DNA from 3 places in the Streptomyces sp. WAC07094 genome. Region 3 is predicted to be linked to each of the others. Evidence: riboswitches for the same ligand, from Rfam matches in the RefSeq annotation. Region 3 holds a riboswitch; each other region holds the start of a gene.

The links. A riboswitch is a leader RNA that binds a small molecule or an ion and turns the genes downstream of it on or off. The one in region 3 is predicted to bind cyclic di-AMP.
Positions count from the first base shown of each region.
Region 1: another riboswitch for cyclic di-AMP. It lies ahead of RCR19_RS10000 (M23 family metallopeptidase); the one in region 3 lies ahead of RCR19_RS19535 (M23 family metallopeptidase).
Region 2: another riboswitch for cyclic di-AMP. It lies ahead of RCR19_RS16055 (transglycosylase SLT domain-containing protein); the one in region 3 lies ahead of RCR19_RS19535 (M23 family metallopeptidase).

Region 1 is NZ_JAVMJZ010000001.1:2,286,094-2,288,285, reverse strand. It holds gene RCR19_RS10005 (pitrilysin family protein) at 1-576, shown strand, start outside; cyclic di-AMP (ydaO/yuaA leader) riboswitch at 845-1,055, shown strand; gene RCR19_RS10000 (M23 family metallopeptidase) at 1,069-1,821, shown strand; gene RCR19_RS09995 (GntR family transcriptional regulator) at 2,044-2,192, shown strand, end outside.
Region 2 is NZ_JAVMJZ010000001.1:3,649,447-3,651,638, reverse strand. It holds gene RCR19_RS16060 (HAD family hydrolase) at 1-318, shown strand, start outside; gene RCR19_RS16055 (transglycosylase SLT domain-containing protein) at 312-800, opposite strand; cyclic di-AMP (ydaO/yuaA leader) riboswitch at 820-1,020, opposite strand; gene RCR19_RS16050 (CocE/NonD family hydrolase) at 1,358-2,192, opposite strand, start outside.
Region 3 is NZ_JAVMJZ010000001.1:4,427,703-4,429,894, reverse strand. It holds gene RCR19_RS19535 (M23 family metallopeptidase) at 19-1,056, opposite strand; cyclic di-AMP (ydaO/yuaA leader) riboswitch at 1,068-1,224, opposite strand; gene RCR19_RS19530 (PP2C family protein-serine/threonine phosphatase) at 1,458-2,192, opposite strand, start outside.

The DNA of each region.
Region 1 (2,192 bases), 2.1 Mb from region 3:
ATCGGTGCCGACCGCCACGATCGTGTGTGGCCCGCTCAGGTGCTCGGCACGTACTGCCTGGGCGGCACCCTCACCTCCCGCCTGGACCGGGTCCTGCGCGAGGAGAAGGGCTACACCTACGGAGTGCGCGCGTTCGGCCAGGTGCTGCGGTCCGCGCCGGACGGCACGGGTGCGGCGATGCTCGCCATCAGCGGCTCCGTCGACACTCCGAACACGGGACCGGCGCTGGACGACCTCTGGAAGGTGCTCCGCACGCTCGCGGCCGAGGGTCTGACCGACGCGGAGCGCGATGTCGCGGTGCAGAACCTCGTGGGAGTGGCACCGCTCAAGTTCGAGACCGCGGCCGCGGTCGCGAGCTCGCTCGCCGACCAGGTGGAGCAGCACCTTCCGGACGACTACCAGGCGACGCTGTATCAGGCGCTTGCCGCGACGGGCACGGTGGAGGCCACGGCAGCCGTCGTGAACGCGTTCCCGGTGAACCGGCTGGTGACCGTGCTGGTGGGCGACGCCGCGCAGATCGAGGAACCCGTCAAGGCGCTCGGAATCGGCGAAGTGAGCGTGGTGGCGGCCGAGTAGGCGGACGCCCCGCGCCCGCAGGAGCAAAATCCGTGCGCGCGGGAAGCCGTTGAAGTCGCCTCGCACGTCGGGCGCGGCTTCGGTGCGGGCCCCGGTGATTTCGGTCACCGGGGCCCCGCCTCTTGGGCTTTGTCCGTATTGCCACAGAGACGGCCGCTCTGCCCTGTGGGATGCGCTACAAACCCTCTGATCGGTTTGCCGATCGAAACAGGGCCCTCTTAGCGTCATCCGGGCTGTCCGTCAGGCACTGCGCCGCATCCGCGGCACCGGACAGCCATCGCCGAGTCCCCGTACGGCGCGAGCCAGGGGAGCCGGGGACCCACCCTCCTGTGCCGCCTTCGTGGCCGGAGGGGCCCGCTGCCGCCGTCCTTGTGGCCGGAGCGGGCCCGATCCCTGGGGTGAATCGGGCGCGCAGCCCGTAGGAGACCTTCCTGCTCCGAACCCGTCAGCTAACCCGGTAGGCGAGAGGGAAGGAAAGGACCAGCCACACACATGGCGTTCACCTGCGCCACCGGGAAGCACCGCCGTCCGAGCCGCGTGAAGCGCACGACCACGAACGCCGTGGGCGTCGCCGCGCTCACCACCACCGGCGTCATCGGTGCCCTGGCAGCTCCGGCGTTCGCCGCCGGCACCCCTGTCGAGCAGACCGGACTGATCCGGGCCGTCAGCATGGGCGACGAGGTCGCCGCGAAGATCGACGCCCAGGCCGCCGCGCAGAAGCAGGCGGCCGAGCTGAAGAAGGCCGAGGAGGCCGCCCGCAAGCGTGCCGCGGAGAAGGCGGCACAGGAGCGCGCGGCCAAGGTACGCGCCGCCCGTGAGGCCGAGCGCCGGCGCCTGAACGCCTTCGTGGCGCCGGTCTTCCACTCCTACGTCTCCACCGGGTACAGGACAGGCGGCTCCCTGTGGTCCTCCGGTTCGCACACCGGCATCGACTTCCACGCCGCCGGCGGCACGCCCGTGCACGCGGTCGGCTCCGGCACGGTCGTCGAGACGGGCTGGGGCGGTGCGTACGGCAACCAGATCGTCATCAGGATGAACGACGGCACCTACACGCAGTACGGCCATCTGTCGTCCATCGGGGTCTCCGCGGGCCAGCGGGTCACTCCCGGCCAGCAGATAGCCCTCTCCGGGGCCACCGGCAACGTCACCGGGCCGCACCTCCACTTCGAGGCCCGTACGTCCCCGGAGTACGGCTCGGACATGGACCCCGTCGCGTATCTGCGCGCTCACGGTGTGAACGTCTGACGATCCGCCTTCGGGGTCCGGCGATCCGCTTCCTGGAGGCGCACATGAAACGAGGACGGCCCCGGCTCCCGAGCCGGGGCCGTCCTCGTTTCGAACGACTGTCTGTCCAAAAAATATCCATGGATTCCGGCCCGCCGTCGGAAATTGCGAAGCGCTGCAATAGAGTCGGGTGAACACACGTCAGTCGACGACGTTTCGCGGTGATTAAGGCGGAGGTCGGACATGCGTATTCCGGCGCACTCGGTATGCACGGCGATCCGTGACGACATCGTCTCCGGTGTCCACGAGCGCGGCAGCCGGCTCACCGAGGAGCTTCTCGCGCGCCGGTACGGAGTCTCCCGCGTCCCCGTGCGGGAGGCGCTGCGGACGCT
Region 2 (2,192 bases), 780 kb from region 3:
GCCAGGGGAGCGGTGGGGTCCCTTGCGTCGGTCACCATGTCCGGGCCGGGCACCGTCGAGCTCCAGCCGTGCGGCGTGACCAAGGCGACGGGGCTCGCGCTGGCCGCAGGTTTCCTGGACCTGAGCCCCTCGGAAACCGTCGCCTTCGGTGACATGCCCAACGACATCCCGATGTTCGAGTGGGCGGCGTACGGCGTCGCTATGGCCAACGCCCACCCCGAACTGAAAGCGGTCGCCGACGAGATCACGACGTCGAACGAGGACGACGGCATCGCCGTCGTCCTCGAGCGACTGTTCCCCGAAGACCGATCTCAGTAGGCGCTGTAGACGTTGTCGATCGAGCCGTAGCGGTGGGCGGCGTAGTTGCACGCGGCCGTGATGTTCGCGACCGGGTCGTAGGGGTCGAAAGCGGTACCCGGCACGTGGTACGCCCGGAAGGTCGGGTCGATGACCTGGAGCAGCCCCTTGGACGGGATGCCCTTGCGGGCGTTGGAGTCCCAGAGGTTGATGGCGCGGGGGTTGCCCGACGACTCGCGCATCACGTTGCGGTAGATGCCGTTGTAGCTGCCGGGGATTCCGCGCTCGGCCATGATGGCCAGGGACTGGCGGATCCAGCTGTCCAGGGAACCGGCGCGGGACGCAGCGCTGGTGACCTTGGCCGGAGCCGCCGACGGGGCGGCGGAGGCGCAGGTCGCACCCAGGATGGGGAGGGCGAGAACGGCTGCTCCGGTACCCGCGACTGCGAGAGTGCGGGTGAGGCGGGAGGCCTTGGAGTTGCGGTCCCGACGGCGTGCGGGCAGGGCGAAAGCGGACACGTTGTATTCCTCTCCGTCGCCTGCGAGGTGAGCTGTCGGGTTCGGGCGGGGAGGTGCCCGGCCGTGTCCTCGCTGCCGAGGCACGGCTTCACCCCGAGCCGTTCCGGTGCTGTGTCCGGTTCGGCGACCTACTTGGGTCCCCCGCTCCTGCCGTTATGGGGTCGAAGGCTTCTCGAGCGGCGGCAGGATTCGGCGTTCCGCTCGGGTCGAATGGAAGGTATGCGAACGCACATGCCAGGAACAAGCCCGGAAATCACTTCCTGACCCAATTGACCCCGGTAATCGGGAATAGGGGGTTTGATCCACATTGCCGAAACGGGTGCAACTCACCTGCCGCGAACGGCTTGTTGACGAGGGTGACCGGAAGGGTCGCAACAGGGGGCAAGCGACCCATTTCACCCCGACCAGCCAAGGGTGTGATGACTTGATTCGGGTGATATGTCCGTATCTGAAGCGAGGTCGCCCTCGGGCGCTCGATTGAAGCTCCCGAGTGCGCAATTCGGGCATTTCATTACACAAGGGATGGAGGCGTGGGCCGGCGTCTAGCCCGTCGTGCGGGGGATCCGCCTCTGCCATGTCCGGTGGAACACCACGTCGTAGCCGTCCTTGCAGACGATCTCGTTCGAGGTGACGAAGTCGGCGGCGGTGCAGGTGATCTCGGAGTGGGCCTCCACCCTCGCGTCCCATCCCCGCTCCGGGCGGTGCAGCCGGATCGACCAGTCGCAGCGGGTGCGGGCGGTCGACGGATCCGCGTCCTCGACGGTGTACGCCTCCAGCGCGTCCTCGGTCACTTCCAGGCCGTCCGGATACACCTGGGTGCCGTTGCGGCGCGGGTCGACCACCAGGAGCCATTCGCCCTTGGCCATGTCCCGTACCGACAGGCGCTCCGGACGCGGTTCGTCGAGCACGGCTGCGGCGCTGACACCGAGCGGCGCGGACTGCTCGGGCTCCTCGAAGGCGATGCCCGCTGCCGACTCCGGTACACGAACGGGAAGTTCGAGCGCGCTGCCCGTCGGGTGCAGCGCGAAGCCGGCCTCCGACTCGGGCTGCGGCCACAGCCAGGGCCAGTACGCGGAGGAGACGGCGAGGCGGATGCGGTGGCCGGCACCGAAGGCGTGGCCGATGCCGCTCAGTTCGAACTCCACGTCCTCGGCCGAGCCGGGGATCCAGGGGACCGCCCGGCCGGGACCCCGGCGCGCCGACAGATTGAGGGTGCCCCGGGTGACCAGCGTCGACGCCCCGTCGGGCGCCACGTCGCAGAGCCGGACGACCACCTGACCGCGCTCCACAGGACAGGCGATCCGCAGCCGTACCCGGGGCCGCCCCAGCACCCAGGTCTCCTCGGTCGCCGCGAACTCGAAGCACGCCGATCTCGCG
Region 3 (2,192 bases):
GCCGGGAGAGGTCCGCGGTCAGGGCGTGAGGCCCCTGCTCTGCAGCCACGCCATCGGGTCGATCGCGTCACCGCCGCCCGGGTGCACCTCCAGGTGCAGGTGCGGCCCGGTCACGTTGCCGGTGGCACCCACACGGCCGATGACGTCGCCGGTGGCAACCTTCTGCCCCACGGTCACGCTGATGGACGACTGGTGGCAGAACCAGAGTTCCGTGCCGTCGTCGAGGGTCAGGATCGTGCGGTAGCCGTACGAGCCGGCCCAGCCGGCCTCCGTGACGGTGGCGCTGTGTATCGCCTTGATGAGCGTGCCCGTGGGCGCGGCGAAGTCGAGCCCGGTGTGGTAGCCGGAGGACCACATGGCACCGGCGTCACCGAAGCGGGAGGTCAGGGTGTAGGAGGAGGTCGGCAGCGCGTACTGCTTGGCGAGTGCGGCGAGCCGCTCCGCCTCGGCCTTCTTCTTGGCCTCTTCCTCTGCCTTCTTCTTCGCGGCGGCGGCCTTGGCCTTGGCGTCGTCCTGCGCCTTGACGGCGGCCGCGGCGGCCTTCTTCGCGGCGGCGTCCTCCGCCGCCTGCGCGGCCGCGGCGGCGATCCGGTCCTGCTGGGACTCGGCCTGCTGCATGATCCGGGCGCGCAGCGCCTCCCCCGCGTCCGAGGAGCCGGCGGCGGCCTCCTCGGTGGTCAGGCCGGCGCCGCTGAGCGCGGTGGCGGAGCCCTTCGGGGCACTGCTGGTGTCCGCGCCGATGAACTCCTTGGCCGAGTGGGTGACCGAGGAGAGGTCGGGCATGGATATGGAGACCGGAGGCTTGCCGCTCTGCGCGGTGGCCATGCCGCCCGCACCTACGGCGGCCATCACGCCGACGCCCAACACCGTGGAGCTGCGCGCGAGTCCGCCCCCGCGCTGCTTGGCGACGCGGTGCCGGCCGCGGACAGGGCGGAGGGACTCCTCGGTGGGGTTCCACTCCTCCCAGGGGCCCTCGTCGTTGCCAGATGCGAAGCCGAACGTCTGAGTGTCGTTCGGAGCGAACGAGGTGCTCTGGGCAGGCCGGTTGGACGCCACGTGGGCGCACTCCTTTCCTTCCGTCTCGCCTACCGGGTTAGCTGACGGGTTCGGAGAGGAAGGTCTCCTACGCGCGTATACCGACCGTGCTTCCACGGCGGTCTCCGCCCGATTCACCCCAAGGTGGTGGTTCCCCGGCTCCCTTGCGGGATTCGGCACACGCGCACGGAGCCGCCTCTTGTGACGGCTGGGACGACCGCGCTGCGTTATCGAACGTTAATAGACCCGGGGCCTTGATTCCAAGCTGTTCGGACAGATCATTAACGCTTCTGGCCTGGACTTTCCCGCCATGATCGGCGGAAAAGGGGCGAGTTGACCGCGCCTCTTAAACCTCAGACGTATTGACGGTAAGTCAGTTGTTATGCGGAGGGGGGTCGGTCACTCACCCTTGGTGACCGCGGTCATGGACGCTCGGGTCTGCGCACCGCCAGCAGGGCCATGTCGTCCGTGGCGCGGCCGCCGGTGTGGCGGGCGACCGCTTCGGTGAGCGCGGCCAGCAGTGCGCCCGGGCCGGCGAAGACCCGGCCGGTGAGGCCCGCGGCGAGGTCGTAGAACTCCCCGTGCCGATCACGCGCCTCGGAGACGCCGTCCGTGTAGAGCAGCAGTGTGGCCCCTGGCGGGAAGTCCCACTCCTCCGCGCGGTCGGGCCGGGCCTCGAGGGCGCCGAGGCCGAGAGGCATCGCGGTCTCGCGGGCCTCGAGCACGCGCAGACTGCCGTCCGGGAGCAGCATCAGCGGGGCGGGGTGACCGCGGTTGAGGATGCGGACCAGGTCGCCGCCGTGCGGGATCTCCGCGAGGACCGCGGTGGTGAACCCCTCGACCATGTCGGGGCCGTCGCGCCGGGTGCCCTCGCGCGACAGGGCCCGCTCCAGCCGTTGGGCGACGGCCTCCGGCGTCGACTCCTGTTCCGCGGCCTCCCGGAAGGCGCCGATCACCACCGCGACCACGGCCACCGCGCCCATCCCCTTCCCCCGCACGTCGCCCACGACCAGCCGTACGCCGTGCGGGGTGTCCTGCACGGCGTACAGGTCACCGCCGATGAAGGCGCCGGCCTGGGCCGCCTCGTACCGGGCGGCGATGTCGAGCCCGCCGATCCGTGCGGCGGGCTCGGGCAGCACGGCGCGCTGGGCGGCCTC